Regions from separate parts of the Rhodococcoides sp. S146-33 genome, predicted to be linked through region 1. Evidence: riboswitches for the same ligand, from Rfam matches in the RefSeq annotation. Region 1 holds a riboswitch; each other region holds the start of a gene.
What was found. Region 1 has a riboswitch for S-adenosylmethionine ahead of AC5WEY_RS08525 (ABC transporter substrate-binding protein). Riboswitches for the same ligand answer to the same signal wherever they lie in the genome.
Positions count from the first base shown of each region.

Region 2: it holds a riboswitch for S-adenosylmethionine, as region 1 does, so the genes downstream of both, AC5WEY_RS07780 (aminotransferase class V-fold PLP-dependent enzyme) here and AC5WEY_RS08525 (ABC transporter substrate-binding protein) in region 1, are expected to answer to the same signal.
Region 3: it holds a riboswitch for S-adenosylmethionine, as region 1 does, so the genes downstream of both, AC5WEY_RS21355 (mandelate racemase/muconate lactonizing protein) here and AC5WEY_RS08525 (ABC transporter substrate-binding protein) in region 1, are expected to answer to the same signal.

Region 1 is NZ_JCAJWY010000001.1:1,756,701-1,764,114, reverse strand. It holds gene AC5WEY_RS08530 (ABC transporter permease) at 1-873, opposite strand, end outside; gene AC5WEY_RS08525 (ABC transporter substrate-binding protein) at 870-2,483, opposite strand; SAM riboswitch class I at 2,704-2,797, opposite strand; gene AC5WEY_RS08520 (hypothetical protein) at 2,902-3,303, opposite strand; gene AC5WEY_RS08515 (HNH endonuclease signature motif containing protein) at 3,773-5,683, shown strand; gene AC5WEY_RS08510 (hypothetical protein) at 5,804-6,070, shown strand; gene AC5WEY_RS08505 (LLM class flavin-dependent oxidoreductase) at 6,236-7,414, opposite strand, start outside.
Region 2 is NZ_JCAJWY010000001.1:1,613,381-1,620,794, reverse strand. It holds gene AC5WEY_RS07795 (YbaK/EbsC family protein) at 1-450, shown strand, start outside; gene AC5WEY_RS07790 (hypothetical protein) at 469-972, opposite strand; gene AC5WEY_RS07785 (hypothetical protein) at 990-1,118, opposite strand; gene AC5WEY_RS07780 (aminotransferase class V-fold PLP-dependent enzyme) at 1,128-2,459, opposite strand; SAM riboswitch class IV at 2,513-2,628, opposite strand; gene AC5WEY_RS07775 (Pls/PosA family non-ribosomal peptide synthetase) at 2,824-6,753, shown strand; gene AC5WEY_RS07770 (M1 family metallopeptidase) at 6,756-7,414, shown strand, end outside.
Region 3 is NZ_JCAJWY010000006.1:71,594-79,007, forward strand. It holds gene AC5WEY_RS21335 (hypothetical protein) at 1-32, opposite strand, end outside; gene AC5WEY_RS21340 (hypothetical protein) at 19-747, opposite strand; gene AC5WEY_RS21345 (hypothetical protein) at 744-1,034, opposite strand; gene AC5WEY_RS21350 (SseB family protein) at 917-1,351, opposite strand; gene AC5WEY_RS21355 (mandelate racemase/muconate lactonizing protein) at 1,424-1,852, opposite strand; SAM riboswitch class IV at 1,881-2,000, opposite strand; gene AC5WEY_RS21360 (carbonic anhydrase) at 2,047-2,853, shown strand; gene AC5WEY_RS21365 (cation efflux transmembrane domain-containing protein) at 2,803-3,495, opposite strand; gene AC5WEY_RS21370 (ArsR/SmtB family transcription factor) at 3,495-3,824, opposite strand; gene AC5WEY_RS21375 (DUF6941 family protein) at 4,151-4,528, shown strand; gene AC5WEY_RS21380 (hypothetical protein) at 4,631-5,284, shown strand; gene AC5WEY_RS21385 (HpcH/HpaI aldolase/citrate lyase family protein) at 5,512-6,378, opposite strand; gene AC5WEY_RS21390 (acyl-CoA dehydrogenase family protein) at 6,375-7,414, opposite strand, start outside.

The sequences.
Region 1 (7,414 bases):
GACGAAGACCAGCGAGGTCAGAACCACGATGCCCTGCACCACCGGAATATCCTGGGCCAGCACCGATGTCTGGGTCAGCCGTCCGACTCCGGCGCGCGAGAACACCGTCTCGACCACTACCGATCCGGCCAGCAGGGTGCCCACCAAGACCCCGGCAATCGTGAAGGCGGGGATCGAGGACAGACGCAGAACGTGTCGCGACTGCACCCGAAGGCGTGAGACCCCCTTGGCGCGAGCCACATCCACGAACGGCTGCTTCCACGTGGTGGTCATGCTGGTAGCCAGGACCTGCGCGATGACAGCACCGGTCGGCAACGCCAGTGTCACCGCAGGCAGCACCAACGACGCTACGCCGTCGTCACCGAACGCCGGGAACCAGCGCAGTCGGAACGAGAACAGTTGCAGCAGCAGTAGTCCTACCCAAAACGTCGGCACTGCCACCCCGAGCGGTGGGAGCGCAAGCAGCAGGTTCTTCAGCCATGGGATCTCGGTATACGTGGCGGCGTAGGCCACCGCGGCTCCGCACACGACGGCCAGCACCAGGGCCGTCCCCGCCAAGCCGAGCGTGCTGGGCACCGCGTCCAGGATGGCCGTCGTCACTGGCTGGCCGGTGGCGATGGACAATCCGAAGTCGCCCTGCACAGCCCCGACCAGTGAATGCCAATACTGCACCAGCACCGGCTGATCGAGACCGTAACGAGCCTGCAGTTCAGCGATGGCCGCAGCGTCGGCTGGGGTACCAGAGCCCGCCGAGTCCACGGCAAGACTGACCGGGTCCGACGGCAGCAGGAACAGCACGATGAACGAAATGGTGAACGCAGCCCACAGCACTGCCACTGCTTGCAGTACTCGCTGTCCGATGTAGCGGATCATGCGTTCAGCCAAGTGTCGAAGAACTGAAGGCGGGCCGAGGCCTCGAATTTCAGATCCTGCACTGTCGACGCCGCGCCGACGGCCTGGGAGAGTTCGATCGTGGGAATCCACAAGCCGTTGTCGAGCACCTGCTGCTGCGCGGTGGCGATTATCTCGTTGCGCGCCGCCACGTCGGTGGTCGAGAGCTGATCGGTCAACGTTGCATCCAGATCCGGGATCGGACCGCGGGCGTTCAGGTTTCGTCCGTCCACCGCAAACGAGGTACGCAGAATGTCGCCGTCGGCGCGAGTGCTGTTGTAGTACGTCGCGTCGTAGTCCTTTGTGCCTTGCCGCGCCGTCGCCTCCGAATTGGAGACCAGCTCGAGCTGCAGGTCGACACCCACTGCACGCAGTTGCTGTTGGGTCAGTTCCAGAATCGCCTGGTTGCCGGCGAACACCGCCGAGTACATGACCTTGAAACTCAGCTTCTGCCCGTCCTTTTCACGGATGCCGTCTCCACCGGGAACCCAGCCCGCGGCGTCGAGCAGCGACTTCGCCTTATCGGGGTCGTAGGTGACATCGGCGAGCTCGACGTAACCCGGCGTGGCGCTGGCCAACGTGCTTGTCGCTGTTCGGAAGTCGGGGCCGAGGACCGTATCGACGAGTTCCTGACGGTTGATCGCCGGCACCAAGGCCGTCCGGACGGCGGGGTCCTGTAGCGCACCGCGAGTGACGTTGGGCTGAATGCCGAACGGAACGCCCGGGTTGGATGCCGTCAGGATTCGGCCACCGGTCGCCTCGATCTGCGGCGCGTCCTGCGGTAGTGCGTCGCTGACGGCGTCGAGCTGATCGGAGGAAAGACTACCGGTACGCACACCCGACTCGGGCACGATCGTGAACTCGATACGGTCCAGGTACGCCTCGCCCTGGTGAGCGAATACCGCAGAGCCCCAGTTGTATCCGCTTCGCTTGGCCAAAGCGACGGAACGGTCCTGCTGATAGTCCGCATAGGTGAACGGTCCCGATCCGATATTGGTGCCCAAGCACCGAGACTCCGCCGACTGGGCCGACGTCGCGGTGGACTGAATCCCGAGCTGAGGCGTCGAACTCGCCTGCAGAAACTGCGCATTGGGTGCCGAGAAGTCGATGCGAACCGTGAGCGGATCGACGACCGTGGCACCTTGGTACCCGGTGAGGTAACTGGCGGCCAGCGGCGCCTTGGCGGCACCGAGGGTGCCGGTGATGGCGTCGAAATTGTCCTTGACGGCGGTGGCGTCGAGCGGAGTGCCGTCACTGAACGTCACGCCATCTTTCAGCTGGAAGGTGAAGGATTTCGCGTCGGGAGTCACTTCCCAACTTTCGGCCAACCACGGCTCGATCTCGCCGGTGTCAGAGTTCTGGTCGGTGAGCGAATCGACCACCTGGCGAGTCACGTAGATCGTTTGATTCGTACCCGCCTGCGCCGGATCGGAGCAGGTGGGAGCCCCGGACAGGCCGTAACGCAGCGTCCCTCCGGACTGCGGTGGTCCGGCGTCGGCGGCCGAGGTGGTGGCGCTACCTGCGCACCCGGCGAGCAATGTGGCGGTGGCGGCAACTACTCCGGCCACCAGAAGTACAGGGCGAGTGGACACGTGGGTGTCTCCGGTATCTGGTCGATCGCGCGCACGGTCCAGCGTCCGAGCTGGGTGTGCCCAGGAAGGAGTGCGCGCAGATGATGAAGTGAAACGTGAAGTACGAGCTGAGCCGAAATGTCAGCTGAGACAGGTCGACCCGTTCAGACGGCACAGATCGACATGAAGCCGACGACATCCGTCGACAAAGCCTGAGGCGACTCGGGTGTTCACGTGTATTCCTCCATCGGTCCCGGCGGTAGCACCCTCACCCGACGAGCGGGGGGTTGCTGCGACGTCATAGAGCCAGGTCTCTCGGTCGCTCTGGATGGTCCTTCGTATTCGATACTACGAGAGGGTAGGCGCAGTTGCCAACCGGGGTAGAAAATGGACTTACCGACGAAAGTCTCGAACAGAGTGAACGGACGAGCCCTCCCAATCAGACGGCAACTGTCAATTCCGCTTTTTCACTGACGACCGAATCCGAATCAAGCTGTCGCTCAACCATATCGGATCGCACGTCGATCATGCGTTGCACCCAAAAGTCGACCGTTTCACCAGCGGCGCAAAACCGATCCAGCACGTCCATACACAGCCAGGTCGCAACCGAAAAATCCTGCTCCGCCCCGTCGAGACCCATGAGTGCCAATTCTTCGCCCACGGCGATGAGAGCGCAATCGACACCGGCACTACTGCGCTCCAGCCATCCCAACGCCCGACGGAGATACTCCCAATCGGCTGCGGGCACAGGTTCGATGGCCGATTGCCTGCACAATTCCGCCGTCGCGACGAGCGCGTCCACAACCGGCCCCGACAGTGCACCGTCGAGTTCGACGAGCATGCCCCGATCGGAATCTATGAGGTCGGCCATGTAGCGCCAGCGGGTCGAAGGGGCGACATCCTCCGGCCACAGGTCAGTCGTACCGAACTGAAGTCGACTGATCAGTTCTTTCGATGAACTGCACGAAGCGGCGAAACGGAATGCGTCGTTCATGTCGATCATCCCCACTGGGTCGTAACACAACATTGGACACCGGCTCGGCACTCGAGTTCGGAGGTACTGCCAAGCAGTGGCTTTCGTCACCGATGCAAGCAACGATGCTGTGGTCGTTACGACCGCCTTGGGGGATATTGAACGCCCTCACCAGCATCTACGCGACTCGTCGTTACTGAAAATCGACAACGTCACACTTGTGGTCGATGTGTAATCCGCCACATACTGCAGCACTTCGACTCGGCATCCCGGCAGCCGAGCGCGAGTTGGAACGCGTGTTCGAAAGTCTGTCGGTGGGTCGCGATAGATTCTGTTCATGCTTTCGGGGGACGGCGGATCAGGGGTGGACGGCATCGAGACGGTGCCGCCTCCCCCTGTCGTGTCCGATCCCGCACTGTCGGCGCTGATCGACCGGGTCGAGTCCGCGGTGGCGGAGTTGGCCGGGCAGGGGTCGGTGTCGTGGACGAACGCCGACCGGCGTGCGGTGATCCAACGCATGGAAACACTCACCCGATCCGTGACCGCGTACTCGTACACCTGGCTCAACGAGCTGATCGATCAGCGCGGCCTCGATGTGTATCCCGGCTCGGTACCGTGCTCGGTGGCATGGATGCTGCGCATCACCCCACGCGCCGCCGGAGCGCGAGTGCGTCTGGCCGCCGAATTGGGGGATCGCACCGCACTGTCCGGTGAAGTCCTACCTCCGTTGTTGCCGCACACCGCGGCAGCGCTGCGGGCGGGATTGCTCGATGCCAAACATGTGCAGATGATCCGCGAATTCTTCAAGCACTTGCCGGCCAGTGTCGATCCGCAGACCCGCGATCTCGCCGAACAGCAATTGGTGGGCTACGCCTGCACCCGACGGCCCGACGACTTCGCGCCGTTGGTGGCTCACCTGGATTCGATCCTCAGCCCCGACGGCGACTACGACGAAGACGAGGACGAGGACGAGAACGGCAAGCCCAAGCCGAAGAAGCGTCGGGATGCGTTCTTCTATCTCGGTGAGCAGGGTGCCGACGGGATGTCGGACGGGAAGTTCTGCGTCGACTCCGAACTGCGGGCCTACCTCGAGGCCCTGTTCTCCAAAGCCGCGAAACCGGGGGTGAACAATCCTGCCGACCCGACATCGGTCGTCCACGACGACGAAGACTGCGAGACCAGCAGCGACGACGAAGACGGCGAGACCAGTAGCGACGACGAGCGCGGCGGGAGCGGCAGCGACGACGAGGGCGACCAGAGCGGCAGTGCCACAGCGCCGAAGGCCGAGCCGACCACCCACGAAGCAGACTCCAGTGACGCCGAGTCCACCGATGGAGGCCCGTGGGATGAGACGGACTGCGACGATGGCGCCGACTGCGGTGAATGCGACGGTGCCGACTGTGGTTGCGGCACAGCACCCGACGGCACAGCACACGACGACACAGCTGCAGCCAACGGCAGTGCCGAACCAGGCGACACAACCGACGCAGCCGAGACCGACGACGACCCCAACGGATCCGATACCGATACCGACACCGACACCGACACCGACACTGCGGCACGCGCCGCTGCCGCTGCGCGGGATCGACGCACCCAGAACGAACGCCGCCACGACGCCCTGAAACTGGCACTCCGGCACACCCTCGCCTCCGGAACCCTCGGCACCCACCGCGGCCTACCCGTCACCGCCATCGTCACCATGAGCCTCAAAGACCTCGAATCGGGCTGCGGATACGCCATGACCGGCACCGGATCCCGCGTCTCCATCCGCGACGCCATCCGCATGGCCTCCCACGCCCGCCACTACCTCACCATCTTCGACGACCACGGCAGAGCCCTCTACCTCGGCCGATCCAAACGCATCGCCTCCGCCGACCAACGCATCGTCCTCATCGCCCGCGACCGCGGCTGCAGCTTCCCCTCCTGCACCCGCCCCGCGACCTGGTGCCAAGCCCATCACGTCGACGACTGGACCGACGGCGGGCCCACCGACATCGACGCCCTCACCTTCGGCTGCGACATGCACCACGCCCTCGTCGGCACCGGACCAAGAAAATGGGCGACCACCAAAACCGGAGCAGCACATCGCTACCCGGGCCGCACCCTCTGGCACCCACCCACCGGAATGGACCCACGCAGGCGTGGGCTCATCAATCACGCACACCACCCCGAAGAAGTCCTCTACCCACCAGACCACCACGGCGACACCGGCGACACCGGCGACGAGGAACCACGACAACCCGCATGACGACCCACACCAACACCACGGCACAGCCCTGCCTGCTGCACACGCCTACGCCAAAGCAATCGGGAGTGTCCGATTAACGGTGGATCCGACCTCGGTGTCGGTTAGTTACCGTTCGGGGTGATGCGTCCTTCGAAGGTGATCGCGAACGCATTGAGCGCCGGCTTCCACCTCACCGACCAGGAAAGCCTGCGCGAGCAGAAGATGTTCGGCGGTCTGGCGTTCCTGGTGCGAGAGAAAATGGTGGTATGCGTCGGCACCGGGAACCGTGCTCTGTTGGTCCGAGTGGACGAAGCTCGCGAACCCGAATACCTCGAGCACACCACGCCGTCATGGGCCGAGATCGCTCGATGGGCGCAGGGTGGATCACCGTCGATGCTGATGCGCTGACGAGCGAAGCAGCACTGGAGTTCTGGGTCGCTGCAGCCCTGGAGCACAACGCCAACAGTGCGGACTGAACGCAAACTCCGGCCGTACACCGGGGGTCTATGCGACGGCCGAGTACAGGTCACCGCCTCGGGTGCTGTCACGATGACCTCGGCTATCAGCCTGGCATCAACTGAAGGCACCCCGGTATCGGGCCGCCGGATGCGACCCGGGCAACCTGTCCCGTCCGGTGAGTTTGTTTCGGACGGTGCCCTGCCCGTACTCGTGTTGCGCCAGCCCGCGCTGCTGGAGAACCGGGGTCAGATGATCGATGAACTCCACGTAGCTGCCCGGGATCGTCGAATTGATGACATTGATTCCGTCGACTCCGACCGAGCGCCACTGCTCGAGCCGATCGGCGATGGACTCGGGCGTTCCCACCACCCGGCCGCTGCGACTCCGCATCCGGGCGAGATCTCGGACGGTGGGTTCGCGGTCGGGAATCGCCTCCCGAAGCCACTGCAAAGTACTCAGCGAACCTTGTGCTTCGACCTCTCCGATCGGCGTATCGAGATCGTAGAAGCCGAGGTCCACGCCGATGCCGCCTGCAGCATGCGCGATGATCATGGACTCGTCGACGTACTCGTCCAGTTCGGCGGCTTTACGTGCCGCTTCCGCCTCGGTGCTCCCGATGACGAACGACAGACCCTGGAAGAATTCCAGATCCCCCGCGGATCTACCGGCCTCGACGACCAGGCGGCGAGTGTCGGAGATGAGCGAGCGCGCGGCCTCGGGTGTCGGAGAAGCAATGAATTGGGCCTCGGCGTTACGCGCCGCGAAGCGTCGACCCGTCGGAGATGATCCGGCCTGGAACAGCAACGGCGTCCGCTGCGGAGACGGTGCCACGAGATGCGGGCCCTCGACGCTGTAGCGCGCGCCGACGTGATCGATCTTGTGCACCTTCGAGAAATCACCGTGCCGACCGGATGCTTTGTCCTGCAACAGAGCTCCGTCGTCCCACGACCCTTCCCACAGCTTGTACACCACATCGACGTACTCGTCCGCCCAGGCGTATCGATCCTCGTGGAGAGCCATGTCTCCGAAGCCGAAGTTGCGCCAGGCGTTCGGCGACAGACTCGTCACGATGTTCCAGGCGATGCGGCCGTCCGACGCGTGATCGAGCGTGGACATCTTGCGCGCGAAGTTGAACGGATGCTCCTGCAGAATCGACGACGTCAACGCGATCCCGAGATGCTCTGTTGCATAAGCGATTGCCGACGCGATCACGGTGGGATCGTTGCTGGGGATCTGCAATCCGGATTCGACGAACTTCTCCCACGACCCCTGATAGTCGTCGTACAGCCCCAC
Region 2 (7,414 bases), 140 kb from region 1:
GCAGCCCATGTTGCCGACACTCTGATTTCTCGTGGTCATCACGGGGTGGTGGTGAACAGTCCGGAGGGCACCCACACCGCCGCCGATGCTGCTGCGGCACTCGGCGTCGAGGTGGGTGCGATCGTGAAGTCGATGGTGTTTCTACTCGACGACGAGCCGGTGTTGCTGCTCGTGTCCGGAGCCCACAACGTGCACCTCGAGCACACGGGTGAGCGCCTCGGTGGCAGGCTGGCGCGGGCCGATCTCGACACGGCAAAACACGCGACCGGGCAGCCGATCGGTGGTATCGCCCCGGTCGGTCACCCCACGAACCTGGATACGTTCGTGGATCAGGATCTGGCCGGGTTCGCCGAGGTGTGGGCCGCGGCCGGCCACATCAACACGATTTTTCGGTCCACGTACACCGAGTTGTTGCGGATCACCGCAGGCTTGGCGATCGACGTGACCTGACCCCGCCGACGTCGAACCTCAGGATGCGAGCGTGGGTGCGATGCTCGATGCGCCGAGGACCTCGTCGACCGTGTCGACGTCGAAGCGAGTACCGCGAGCGCCGAGCAGCGGCAGAACCCCGGAGCTCAGGAATGTCGACTGCCGATTCACGTCGTCGTGGACCTGCAGCGTCACCCCGTCGGCGACGTCGGCTGCGGTGACGTCGGAGATCAGACTGGCCAACCCCGACGGCGTGCCGACGTAGCGGATGGACGACGGGCTGATCGGCGCGTCCAGCCCGCCGAACTCACGGCGAGCCGTCCGCGCATCGGCCGCGATGTGTACCTCGAGGTCGAGGAACACCGCCGTGCTGTCGGCCGACTCGCCGCGCTCGACGGCTTCGGCGCGTAGCCGCGCGCGTTGCTGCTGCGCTTCCCGCAGGTCGGAGGCTTGGATCCGGACAATGTTCGCATCCGGACCCACGGTCAGTTCGGACCAGATCTCATCGAATTCGACGGCGATGCGAGTGTGGTTGTGCGACATGAGTGGTGGTCCTGATTCTAGAAGTCGGAGAACGCATTCGGTCGGAGCGGAGCCGAAATCGAACACGAGCCGGACGCAGTGCGGCACAGATCCACATATCTGTTGCACCAGTGGCGGTTGCCCAGCCACGCGACACTCACGGTCATGACGCCATGCTAACCGTCCGAGGGGGTGCACGGGGATCCAACCCCGGCGGCACCATCAGCAAGGTCGGGGAACGGTCGCGGGTCGGGTACGGGGTTCCACCAGCCGGCGTCCTCCGCGTAGTCCCAGTTCGGTCCCGACTCGACCAGGGCGGCAAGCGCGTCGACGAGTCGGTCGACATCGGCCGAGGAACTGCCGAGACCGATGCTGGCTCGAACCGCGCCGTCCGCATGGCCCAGCCGGCGGAGCAGCGGGTGCGCGCAGAACTTTCCGTCCCGCACTCCGATGCCGTGCTCGGCGGAGAGGTACGCAGCCACCTCACCCGGGTCGCGTCCGGCCACCGTGAAGGTGACGATGCCGACGGTATCGGGCGCGTCGGCCCACACCTGCAGCAGTTCGACGCCGTCCAGATCAGCCAGGCCGCACCGCAGTCGGGACGACAATTCGTGCTCGTGTGCCTGCAGCTCGGCGTCGTCGAATCCTGCAATGGCCTCACAGGCTGCGGCCAGTGCGGCCACTCCGAGCACGTTGGGGGTGCCGGCCTCGTGGCGCTGAGGCGCTGGGGCCCACTCCGTGTGATCGATGCTCACGCTCCGAACCGCACCGCCACCGGCCAGGTGCGGCTCACCGGCGTCGAGCCAATCACGTGTGCCCACAAGCACTCCCGCCCCGAACGGGGCGTAGAGCTTGTGCCCGGAGAAGGCGAGGTAGTCCACGCCGAGTGCCGCGATGTCTATGCGGCGATGCGGAACGAGCTGAGCACCGTCCACTGCAATCCTGGCACCGTGGCGATGCGCCAGTGCGGCGAGTTCCGCAATGGGGAGGACCTCACCAGTGACGTTAGATGCCCCCGTGATCGCCAGCAGCGCAGCGGGTTTCGCGGCCAGTTCGGCGTCGAGACGCGCGATGGTCTCGGCCAGTGACGATGCGGCCACCACCACTCGGCGATCACGCCACGGAAGCAGGTTCGCATGATGCTCGATATCGAGCACCACGGTGTCGCCCGGCACACACGCAGCCAGCAGGTTGAGCGAGTCGGTGGTGTTCCGCGTGAACACCGCCACCGAATCATTCTGCGCACCAACAAAATCGGCGACAGTTACCCGAGCCTTCTCGTATGCGGCCGTCGAGACCCGCGAGGCGTAGCCGGCACCTCGATGCACGCTCGAGTAGAACGGCAGCAGTTCCGCGATCCGATCGGTCACTGCCGCCAGGGCCGGTGCGCTGGCCGCGTAGTCGAAGTTGGCGTAGGTGCACGTGCCACCCTGAACCAGGGGTACCTGCAGATCCGTGCCCGAAACAGGGGCAAAAGGAGCACAGGGGCGGGAAAGTACAGACGTCATGACAGATCAAGCCCTCACGTTCGAGGGACCCGCAACCGAAGAGTTCGTGAACGAGTCCGCGCTTGCCGCGCCGGTTTTCCGGCGTCAGCCTGGTCGTCACCCGGAGCACCCCACCGCGAAGGAGGGTTGCCGACCAGCAAGCCGGGGCTTGATGCTGGTACTCGTGACCGTGGGCAGAACCATTGCAAACCCGCTGCAGTTTTGTCAAGCCGGGACTCACACGTCTGCAGCAGTAGGATTTCCGCGGTAGGAGCGTGCGCTCGTTCACCTGCTGGCAAACAGAACGTGAGATAACCAACGGCGCTGCTGCTCGCCAGCACTACAGAGTCACTTGCCAACGAACGAGAAGGACGCCCGGTTGTCTGTGCATCAAGAGAACGATCTGCCGGGTTCGAGCGCGGACATCGCGCCTGCCCCGGCGGCGTTTCTTCGCTCGTCGCTCGCTCCTCCCGCCCGGACGCTCATCGACGTTCTCCGCGAGACCGCCCATCGCTTTCCCGACGCCCCGGCAATCGACGACGGCGCGGTGTCGGTCAGCTACTCGGAGCTGTTGGACGACATCGCCGAGGGCGCTCAATGGCTCGCCAATGCGGGCGTTCGGCGCGGCGATCGCGTCGGCATCCGTATGCCGTCGGGTTCTTTTTCGCTCTACGTGGCCATTCTGTCCATCCTTGCCGCCGGTGCCGCGTACGTTCCGGTCGACGCGGACGACCCCGAAGAGCGTGCCGAGCTCGTCTTCGGCGAGGCCAAGGTCACGGCCATCGTCACCGCAGGCGGTATCGCGGCCGGTACCGCCCCGAAACAAGACGTACCCCAGGACGCCGCCCGACCGCCTACCCCCGAGGACGATGCCTGGGTCATCTTCACCTCGGGTTCGACGGGTACGCCCAAGGGCGTTGCGGTCAGTCATCGCAACGCGGCGGCGTTCGTCGATGCCGAGGCGCGCATGTTTCTACAGAAGGATCCGTTGGGCCCAGGTGATCGCGTACTCGCCGGCCTGTCGGTGGCGTTCGACGCCTCGTGCGAAGAGATGTGGTTGGCGTGGCGGCACGGTGCGTGCCTGGTGCCCGCGCCGCGGTCGCTGGTGCGGTCCGGCTTCGATCTCGGTCCGTGGCTCGTCTCCCGCGACATCAGTGTCGTCTCGACGGTGCCGACCCTCGCGTCGCTGTGGCCCGCGGTCGCACTCGAGGCAGTGCGGCTGCTCATCTTCGGCGGCGAAGCCTGCCCCCCGGAGCTGGCCGAGCGACTCGCCGTCGAGGGCCGCGAGGTCTGGAACACCTACGGCCCCACCGAAGCAACGGTCGTCGCGTGCGCGGCCATCATGGACGGGAAGGGTCCCGTCCGCATCGGATTGCCGTTGGACGGGTGGGACCTGGCGGTGGTCGACGCGTCGGGCGCTCCCGTGCAGGTGGGTGACATCGGTGAACTCGTCATCGGTGGCGTCGGTCTGGCGCGGTATCTCGATCCGGCCAAGGACGCCGAGAAGTACGCGCCGATGCCCTCCCTCGGTTGGGAGCGGGCTTATCGCAGCGGCGATCTGGTCAAACTCGAACTCGAAGGCCTGCTCTTCCAGGGCCGCGCCGACGATCAGGTCAAGCTCGGTGGTCGACGCATCGAACTCGGCGAGATAGACAATGCGCTGCAAGCACTTCCGGGCGTCAGCGGTGCCGCCGCGGCCGTGCGCAAGACCGGTGCGGGTAACTCGGTTCTCGTCGGCTACCTCGCCAGTACCGACCCCGATTTCGATCTCGAAGCCGCCCGAACGCTGTTGGCCGAGCAGCTGCCGTCGGCGCTGGTTCCACGGCTCGCGTTGGTCGAGGAGATGCCCACGCGCACCTCGGGCAAGGTCGACCGCAATGCGCTGCCGTGGCCATTGCCCGGCTCGGCGGGCGCGTCGGCTCTCGGCGGCACGGCGGGGTGGGTGGCGCAGCTGTGGACCAACATCCTCGGCGCTCAAGTCAACGACGAGAACGCCGACTTCTTCGCCAACGGCGGCGGATCCTTGTCGGCCGCGCAGCTGGTGACAGCGTTGCGCGAGCGGTTCCCCGAGGTCACCGTCGCGCAGTTGTACGACCATCCCCGATTGGGTTCGCTCGCACAGTATCTCGACGACCTGAAGCCGGTGGTCGAGGCAATTCCACGTGAGGTCGCCCCCACATCGCGCACCGCCCAGTGGGCACAGATTCTGGCGACGGTTCCGTTGACCACCTTGACCGGGTTGCAGTGGGTCACCTGGTTGGGGTTGCTGTTCAACGTCATGTCGTGGTTCGGCGACGTGTCGTGGGCTCCGACGCTGTCGTGGTGGTGGATTCTGCTGGCATTCCTCTTCTTCATCACGCCGGTCGGGCGAATGGCGATCTCGGTGATCGGATCTCGCATCCTGTTGGCCGGATTGAAACCCGGCGCGTACAAACGCGGCGGCAGCATGCACATAAGACTTTGGGCGGCAACACGATTGACCGATGCCAGCGGTGCCTCCAATCTTTCGGGTGCGCCGTGGATGGTCTACTACGCGCGGGCTCTCGGTTCGAAGATCGGCAAAGGCGTCGACCTGCACACGCTGCCGCCGGTCACCGGCATGCTCGAGCTGGGCGACGGCTGTTCCATCGAGCCCGAGGTGGATCTGTCCGGACATTGGATCGACGGTGATCTCGTCTACATCGGCGGCATCGAGATCGGTGCCGGTGCCACCGTCGGTGCCCGCTCGACACTCCTGCCTGGAACGAAGGTCGGCAAGAACGCGGTCGTCACCGCCGGCTCAGCCGTCGTCGGACGGGTGAAAGCCGGCCAGATGTGGTCCGGTTCGCCGGCGCAGAAGGTCGGCAAGGCCGATCATCCGTGGCCCGCCGAAACACCCCCGCGCGCAACCCATTGGGTACTCGCGTACGGCGTCGCATCCCTCTTCCTGTCCGGCATGGCACTGTTCTCCATCGGCGTCAGCCTCGTGCTGATGGGGTGGTGGATCCACACCGCCGACTCCGTGTTCGACGCCTTCCAACGTGGCTTGGTGATGTTGCCCGTCGCGACGCTGGTGTCGCTGGCGGTGTTCGCACTGATCACCGTCGTTGCGGTGCGCTTGCTCAGCATCGGACTCGTCGGCGGATACCACCCCGTGCGCAGCCGCATCGGCTGGCAGGTCTGGGCCACCGAACGGTTGATGGACTCGGCGCGCACGTTCCTCTTTCCGCTCTACGCATCGCTGCTGACGCCGCACTGGCTCCGACTCCTCGGCGCGAAGATCGGCAAGGACGTCGAAGCGTCGACCGTACTGATGATCCCCAAGTTCACCACCGTCGCCGACGGCGCTTTCCTCGCCGACGACACGATGGTCGCCAGCTACGAACTCGGCGGCGGCTGGATGCACCTGGGCGACGCCAAAGTGGGCAAGCGAGCGTTCCTCGGAAACTCCGGCATGACCGGGCCCGGGCGAACCGTGCCGAAGAACGGCTTGGTCGCGGTGCTGTCCGCGACGCCGGACAAGGCGAAGTCGGGCTCGTCGTGGCTCGGTAGCCCACCGGTGCGACTGCGTCGAGCGGCCGGTAGCGCGGACTCGTCGCGCACGTTCGATCCGCCTCGGAAGTTGAAGATCGCCCGTGCCCTCGTCGAGACGTGCCGGTTGATTCCCGTCGTCGTGACGTTCGGGATCGGGCTCGGAGTGCTGTTCGGTCTCACCGCCATCGCCGAGTCCGTCGGGTACTGGTTGGCTGCGCTGCTCAGTGGCATCGTTCTACTCGTCGCCGGTTTCGTGGCCGCGGCGGTGTCGGCGTTGGCGAAGTGGTTGTGGGTGGGCCGGATCGGCAAGACCGATCACCCACTGTGGAGCTCGTTCGTGTGGCGCAACGAGGTGGCCGACACGTTCGTCGAGACCGTCGCCGCGCCGTGGTTCGCGCGCGCGGCCGAGGGCACCGCGGTGCTCAACATGTGGCTGCGGTGGCTCGGTGCCGACATCGGCCGCGGTGTGTGGTGCGAGACGTACTGGTTGCCGGAGGCCGATCTGGTGACGTTGGCCGACGGTGCGACCGTCAACCGAGGGTGCGTTGTGCAGACGCACCTGTTCCATGATCGGATCATGTCCATGGACACGGTCGATCTCGGCGCAGGGGCAACCTTGGGACCGCACTGTGTCGCATTGCCCGCATCGGGTATAGGTGTTGGTGCGACGGTTGGCCCTGCCTCCCTGGTGATGCGCGGCGATACGGTTCCCGCGCATACTCGTTGGCAAGGCAATCCGATCGCGCCGTGGGCCAAGGGTGATCCCTTTCCGCGTATTCGCGACGACCGAAACGAGGGGTGATCGTGGCAGGCAGGCTGGTGGCACCGGTGTTCGACGTCGATTCCAGTGACAACCCCATCGATACGTATCTTCCGCAGAACGGCAACCGCGGCTACCGCGTCTCACGCTACGAGCTCGACCTCGAGTACAAGGTGGAGAGCAACCGGCTGGCGGGCAAGGCGAAGATCACCGCCGTCACCACTGCGACGGTGTCGAAGTTCGCGTTCGATCTCGGCCCGGCGATGAACGTGTCGAAGGTATCGGTCAACGGGTCGCGTTCGGTGAAGTTCAGCCACCAGCGCGGCAAGCTGAAGATCACGCCGGCAAAGCCCATCGCGTCGGGCGCGGCGCTGGTCGTGACGGTGACGTACGGCGGAACTCCGAAGCCCATCAACGGTTCGTGGGGTGAGGTCGGTTGGGAGGAGCTCACCGAGGGCTCGCTCGTCGCCAGTCAGCCGAACGGTGCCGCGTCGTGGTTTCCGTGTGACGACCATCCGGTGTCCAAGGCCAGCTACGGCATCACCATCACCACCGATTCGCCGTACTACGCGGTGGCCAACGGAACGTTGGTACGCAAGCAGACTCGTGCCAGTCGCACCACCTGGGTGTACGAGCAGCCCGAGCCGATGGCCACGTACCTCGCGACCATTCAGATCGGTCCGTACGAGCATCGCATCGTGAG
Region 3 (7,414 bases), on a different contig from region 1:
AGTTCGCTGGGCCGCACGTCAGAAAATCGCATCCCACGCCCCCGTCGCCAACTCTCCGATTGCCGACCCCGTGTCGGCAACTGCCGCAGCCCCGTCACCGATCGCGTCGCCGGCGCTACCCAAACCTTCTGTAAGCGGGGCAGACTGGGCCAGCCGTAGATACTTCGCCGCTTCCTCGGCGAGAACGTCTGCGCGCTTCGTCAGCAGGGAGACGTGCTTCGAGGCCAGGCCTTCGGCCGCTCCGCCGAGTAGGTCGGAAGCGATAATGAACCAGCTCTCGGTAACCTCCAGCCATACGTTCTTCAGTGTTTCGCCGGCCAGGGTCTCGATCTGTCGCGCCGCATCGGCACCGTGTGATGCCGCTTCGTACGCAAGGCGATGCGCGTCGGACTCCGCACCGGGGTCGAGAATGAGGTGACCGCTGAGTGTCAGGCCCGCCGCGGCCGCATCGGTCCGAACATCTGCCATCCGAACGTGTGCGTTCTGGAGTTCGGTGGCAAAGGCATCAATCGCGGAGGCATAGGTGCGGGCCGCGGCCGCCATATCCACAGTTCGCTGCGCGCCGTCAGTCAATTTCTCGCACGCGAGTCGAGATGCCGGCCCGTCCCAGGCCGAATCGACGGTGTTCCGAATGGAATACATCGTTTCGCCGGTGACGTCGATGTTCGACGCAAGTTGGTCGCGTAGCCATCCGGCTGCCAAGCGGACCGAACCGGAATCGCCGTTCACGTGGGTATCGACGGTCATCGCTGCTCTTCCCACAGGGCAACATTGACCTGGTCGGCCGCGGCCAGGTCTTGTTCCGAGTAGCGATCGACACTCTCCGAGACGACGTCGCCGAAACCCGCGAGCGCCAGGCTCAAATCGCCGGCAGACTCGACGGAAATCGACATGATCCCGAGAATCGCTGCAGTTCCTACGCCCCCATCGACATCGCCGGGGATCGACGTTGCCAGCGTGTCCACGTAGGCGGCCGCCTCGGACATCCGTGCCGCTTCGGACTGCACGGCAACTGGGTCCACGAACAGGGCCATGACGTCGACGACCATTCACTCCGCGGATCGACGACGTCGAGAAGTACAAGATCGAATGGCGCGCCTTCGCGAACCGTTGCGAGCCGCTCCGTGGGCATCACCAGCCATGGTTCATCCGGACCTACACAGGTGTGCAGCCGGTCCAGTGCCGAGAAGACGAGCAACGCGGATCGCCCATCGCGCGTGGTCCGCAGTTTGACTGTCGCTTCGTCCGGCGTGGTCACCGATTCGACGCACGGCACGTAGACCACTGGTGGAAAATCAGTTGGAACTGTTATTTCTGTCCCTCCCCCAACGCGGCCAGATCGCCGCCCCACAGGATCAGACGCAGTAGGGATCGCGCCGGTTCCACTGACAGGCCGGCCCTTTCGGAGGCCTGGTGGACGGCTTCAGCGAGACAACGCCTGCCAGGTCGCCTCGCCCGCGCGATATCCCGCCTCGAACAGCCATGGCCACTCGGAGAAGTCCTCGGGATCGACCACCACTGTCTCGACGCCGCCGTTCCCACGCCGCTTGGGCATGTTCTCGGGATGAGACGGGAACCGATCTTTCAAATAAGCCGGCTCGAGACTCTGCCGAAATATCAACCACGTACGCGGTGTAAAACCCACTGCTTCAGCACGTTTCGCCAGGTCGATCCAGGTCTCACTGTTCGCATATCCACCCTCGAGCACCAGCCTCCGGGTTTCGAGCATCGGAAATGCCCCGAACCATATCGGTGGATAGCTCAGCAGTGTCTGGCACCAGGCACGACGGCGCTCGGGCGGAATGGGTTCCCACTTGGCCTGCGCTGCTGCGAGTTCGTCTCTTCCGGACATTGTTCACCTCATCCTGGAGGTGCAACCCTCCATCGACTTGCGGTCCCGCGGTTGCGGGATACGCCGGTTCTTCCCCTGGGGCACCCCTGTCGATGGAGACGGGGTTGCCGAACAGCCGGCCAGGTACCTACGGCTATTGCTCTTGAACCTTCCTCGACAATAGCCGAGGGGTACGACATGGATCGGCCGATCAATTGGATCGCCCCGAGCTCAGATCGAGTTCAGGCTCAGTAGTCGTCGATGCACGGGGCGGTGCGTACGACGGCGAACTCGGCCCCGATGCGTGGCCGACGCTCAGCCCCGACTGGGGTGCCTGCGCCGACACGTCGGCTCAATCACCGATCGACCTTCACGACGCCACAGCCGCCGATCTTCCTGCGCTCCAATGCGCCTACAGCACAGGCGTTATCGCCCTTAAAAACACCACACATACGGTGCAGACGGATGAGACACCAGGATCGGAGGTGATCCTCGGGGACAAGCACTTCGCGCTGACACAGTTCCACCTCCACGAACCGGCCGAGCACGAACTCGACGGCGTCCGCCACGACGCTGAGCTACATCTGGTGCACACCGCAGAGGACGGAAGCATCACCGTCGTCAGCGTCCTGATCGACAAGGGGGTAGCCAACGCAGCATTGAGAAACTACGTCGAGAAACTGCCTCCCGTCGGCGAGATCGCGGAGCTCACTGATTTCGATCCCAGCGCCCTGGTACCTACCGATCGGACGAACGTGCGCTACTCCGGGTCCCTCACTACTCCCCCATGCACAGAGGGCGTGCAGTGGATTGTCATGACCACGCCGGTGCAGGCCTCGGCGGAGCAACTCGACGAATTCCGCTCCGTGATCGAACAGAACGCTCGTCCACTGCAGGAGCAAGGCAGCCGAAAGGTCCACTCGACGCCGAAGGAAGTTGACTGGTCAGCGTCCGCGCCAACCCGGCAGGCGTCACTCGCAGCAGCCGCAGCGGTGTTCGTCCGATTCGGTGCGGGTGGGTAGAGGCGCGCAGCAGGTATCGCCTTTCCACGCGTTCATTCCCTCCTTTGTGGCGAGACCTGCAATGACGAGGGCAGCTACAGGGTCGGCCCACGACCAACCGAAGAGACTGTTGAGGAGTAATCCGATCAGGAGAACGGCGGAGAGGTAGGTGCACAGCAAAGTCTGTTTCGAGTCTGCGACGGCGGTGACGGAACCCAGCTCACGTCCGGTCCGACGTTGAGCCCATGAGAGCGTCGGCATGATCACCAAACTGACTGCTGCAAGGACGATTCCGACTGTCGAATGCTCGGCGGCTGCGAATCCGAACAGTGCGCGAACGGCATCGAGTGTGACGTACGCAGCCAGCCCGAAGAACGAGAATGCGATGACTCGTAGTGCGGTCTTCTCTCTCGCCTCGGGATCCTTGGCCGAGAACTGCCATGCCACAGCCGCTGCCGAGGACACCTCGATGATCGAATCGAGGCCGAACCCGACCAGTGCGGTCGACGAGACACGAGCACCCTCGGCAATGGCGATGGCGGCTTCGATCACGTTGTAGAGGATCGTCGCCGCGACGAACCAGCGAATGCGCGTGGACAGAATGGCGCGCCGCTCGTTCGAGGGCGAGTTCGGCGGCGATGACATGCCCAGCCCGGCGGGCATCAGCAGCAGCCCTCGGTGGTCGAGGCCGGGCAGCAGGTCGGGTCGACCGCAAGAACAACTTTCAGCAAGTCCTCCAGCGCCAGACCGATTTTGTTGTCCGCTAACTCGTACCGGGTCCGGCGTCCGTCCGGTACGGCAACGACCAAGCCGCAGCCACGTAGGCAGGCGAGGTGATTGGACAACTTCTGTCGCGTCACACCCAGCGCGTCGGCGAGTTCGGCCGGGTACCTCGGTGTGTCTTTCAGCGCCAGCAGCACTCTGGTGCGGGTTTCGTCGGACAGCGCGTGGCCGAACCGTGACAGCACCGACACGTTGGTCAAGAGATCCATGTCAAAACGGTACATCATTTTCTGTATTCAGAAAATCGTGAACCTCCAGGGTTCTTGGTAGCGGGAGCGGTAGTGCGGCCATCACGATCGCAGCCTCGCCCCGGCGGAAGTAGCCGTCGGGAACACTCGAGTGGATATGCGTTCCGTGCCGGGGCGGCAGCAGTCATACCGGAGCAGCCGACCCCACCCCCCGCAGGCGCGAGGATGAAGACAAGACGACGGGCGACAGCCGCGCCGCCTACAGTTGCGATGGTGACTGCCTCGATCGACGCGGCTGGCCAGGGACGTTTGACCTCAGGGGAATTCGTGATCGAAAGAGGAAGCCTATGATCATCACCGGGTTGTTCTTCGCCGAATACGCGCGAGCCTCCAACGACATGCTCGACATCCTCGGCGGAGTCTGGGATACCTGCACAGTTCCACGCGACACCCGCATGCTCGAATGCCGACTGGTCGCACTGTTGCAAACAGGACCAGACGACATCGGTAAGGACTTTCCCACCACACTCGAGGTGCTCGACGCGAAGGGCGAACACATCGTCAATCAGCGAGGCCTCCAGATTCCGGGTGCCGGCTTCACCGGCGAAAATCGGTTCTGGTTCCTGCCGATGCAGATGGTGTTCCGCGACGAAGGACGGCACAACTTCATCCTCAGCGCCGGTGGAGCCACAGCGAGCGTCGGGCTTCGCATCGCCTTCGGCTGACGTCTCGTGCTCGCAACCACGCTGATGCCTCGGAGTTTGACGAGCAGGCAACACCCCGGCCGAATTTCTCTACGCAGACCGGACATCCGTCATCATTGACGCGTGATCAAACAGGCAATCGGTTTTGGTGTGCTCGGCGCGGTGATTGCAGTGCTGGGTCAGTCGGTGACCGGAAATTCGGGGTACTCGGCGTACGTCTCCGGCGGCTCGTTCTACGGTCCGGATACCGCGTTGGGGCCGTGGGTACGGCCCGTTGTCGCCGCTGTAGTCGGCGCAGTGGTCGGCTTGCTCGCAGGCCTGGTGCTGTACCTGTGCGGCTTTCGATTCGCCGTCGATCCCTCTCGCCGAGTAGGGCTGGTCGCCGTTGCCGGTCTGATCGGCGTGACGCTGGGTATGACGCCCGTGCTGATTCTGGTCGGAACGAGCTTTTCAGGCCCGAGTTCGAGCGTGTCGACCGAATACCTACTGCCGATCTACGCAGGCACCGGAATCTTGGCTTATATTCTTGGAACCATCTCGGTTCAGTTGCTGCTCAAACTAATTCACGATCGCCAGTCGACCCGAACCACCAAAATTGTGGCTGCCTTTCTCCCGATTGGAGGTGTCCTCGCCACCCTCGTCGGAATAGGGACTGCTTGGGTTCTCGGCTTCTCGACGTCAGCATCCACCTTCGTCGCCGTGATCGTGGCGGTGCTGTGCGTTCTCGTGGCAACCTTTGCGCTCGCGCGGGCACGGGCCTTGCGCACGACAGCGTAGGAACTCGAAGATTCCGTCACGCGCACAACTATCCCACCACCCTCGACGCGAATGGCGAACACACCCTCAGTACCCGTGGGGCCACAGCGAGCGTCGCGCTGCGTATCGCATGCGGCTGACACAGGGCGACCGGAATGCGGACTCCGTAGCATACCGATTCCCGCGTAAACAACGCTAGGCTTAACTACACTTAAGTGCATCGAAGTACATTAAGACTGTCGTTGCCACTACGTCAGGATTCGCATCGCCTTCGGCTGACATAAATTGTTGATCGTCTCCCGCGCGGCTCCTCGCTCCACCACTCGTCGAGCGGTTCGGGCAACGGCCTCGTCGATCAGAAATCCCTTGCTGTCCACCGCCACACCGGACTCCGCACGTTCCAAGTCGGCCAACAGTTCCTCGGCTTCTCGTACCTCCAACTCTGACGGCACGAACACCGTTCGCACAGGCTCGAGTTGAGCCGGATGAATACACGCACGACCGACAAAGCCGAGACAAGCAAGCGTTCGGGTGTCGGTCTCGAACGCATCGGCATCGCGGAAGTTTCGTGACACAGCGGCCGGCGGCGGATCGATTCCGGCCGCCACGCTGGCCGCGACCACCTGAGCACGCACGAACGACATCGACTCCGCGGAGCCGTCGACGCCGAGATCTGCGGCCAGGTCCACCTCCCCGATCTGAAGAAACTTGACCCGCGGGGCACGGGCAATCTCGAGAGCCGCGAACACTCCCGCGGCAGTCTCGATGAGAGGCGAGACGACCGCGTCACTGCCACTCAGTAGAGCGTCGGCCTGCTCCACCTCGCGAGCCGACGACACCTTCGGCAGCCAGACACCCGTCAGGTTCGGGTGCAGCACGGCGCGAATATCTGCCTCTTGCAACGACCCCGGGTTCACCCGCACCCAAATCTGCACGTCACCCGGATCGCAGGCGGCAACCCACGCAGCAACCGTCGCACGGGCGTGATCCTTGTTCGCCGCGGTGACGGCGTCCTCGAGATCCAACACCACCGCGTCCGTGCCCGACGCCAATGCTTTGTCGAAGCGCTCCGGCACGTCCCCGGGTACGTAGAGGTACGTCAGAGCCGATCTCATCCGATCACTCCCGTGCCCGCAACAAGGGACTTGGCGATGACGGTGCGCATGATGTCGTTGGTGCCCTCACCGATGGCCATCAGTGGGGCGTCACGGTAGAGGCGCTCGACCACGAACTCGGTGGAGTATCCGTAGCCACCGTGAATACGCATGGCTTCGAGGCTGGCGGTGATGGCGGCTTCGGAGGCAAAGTACTTTGCCATGCCGGCTTCCATGTCCACCCGCTTGCCCGAATCGGCCTGCGATGCAGCCCAGTACGTCATCAGACGTGCAGCCTGGAGCTGGGTCGCGATGTCGGCGATCTTGAGCTGAATGGCCTGGAACTCAGCGATGGGCTGACCGAATGCGGTGCGCTGCTTGGCATATTCGAGGGCAGCGTCATAGGCAGCCTGTGCGATTCCGACGCTGCGGCCGGCAATGTTCAGCCGGCCGATCTCGAGACCGGACAGCGCTTGCTGCAGACCACGTCCTTCCACCCCACCGAGCACTGCGTCGACGGGAACCCGCACATCGGTGAAGGTGATCTCACACGATTCGGTGCCCTTGTAGCCGAGCTTGCCCATGTCGCGCTGCACCTCGAAACCGTCGGTCGTGGTGTCGATCAGCAGCAGCGACATGCCCTTGTGTGCCGGCGTGGTCGTGGTGTCGGTCTTCACCAGTACCGGAAGCACATTCGCGTGCCGCGCGTTGGTGATCCACGTCTTGGCACCGTTGACGATGTAGTGGTCGCCGTCGCGCTTGGCGGTGGTCTTGATGCCCTGCAGGTCGGTTCCGGCACCGGGCTCGGTCAGACCGACACCCGTACGCCATTCACCGGTCGCGAGCTTGGGTAGCAGGGTCTTCTTCTGCTCCTCGGTCCCGTGCTTGCCGATCATCCAGCACGACAGGTTGTGGCTGCCGAGGATTCCGGCGACTCCCATCCAGCCGCGGGCCAGCTCTTCGTACACCAGGGTGAACGAGACCTTGTCGAGGTCGAGGCCGCCGTACTCCTCCGGCGTCGTGATGCCGAACAGACCCATGGCCTTCATGTGCTCGA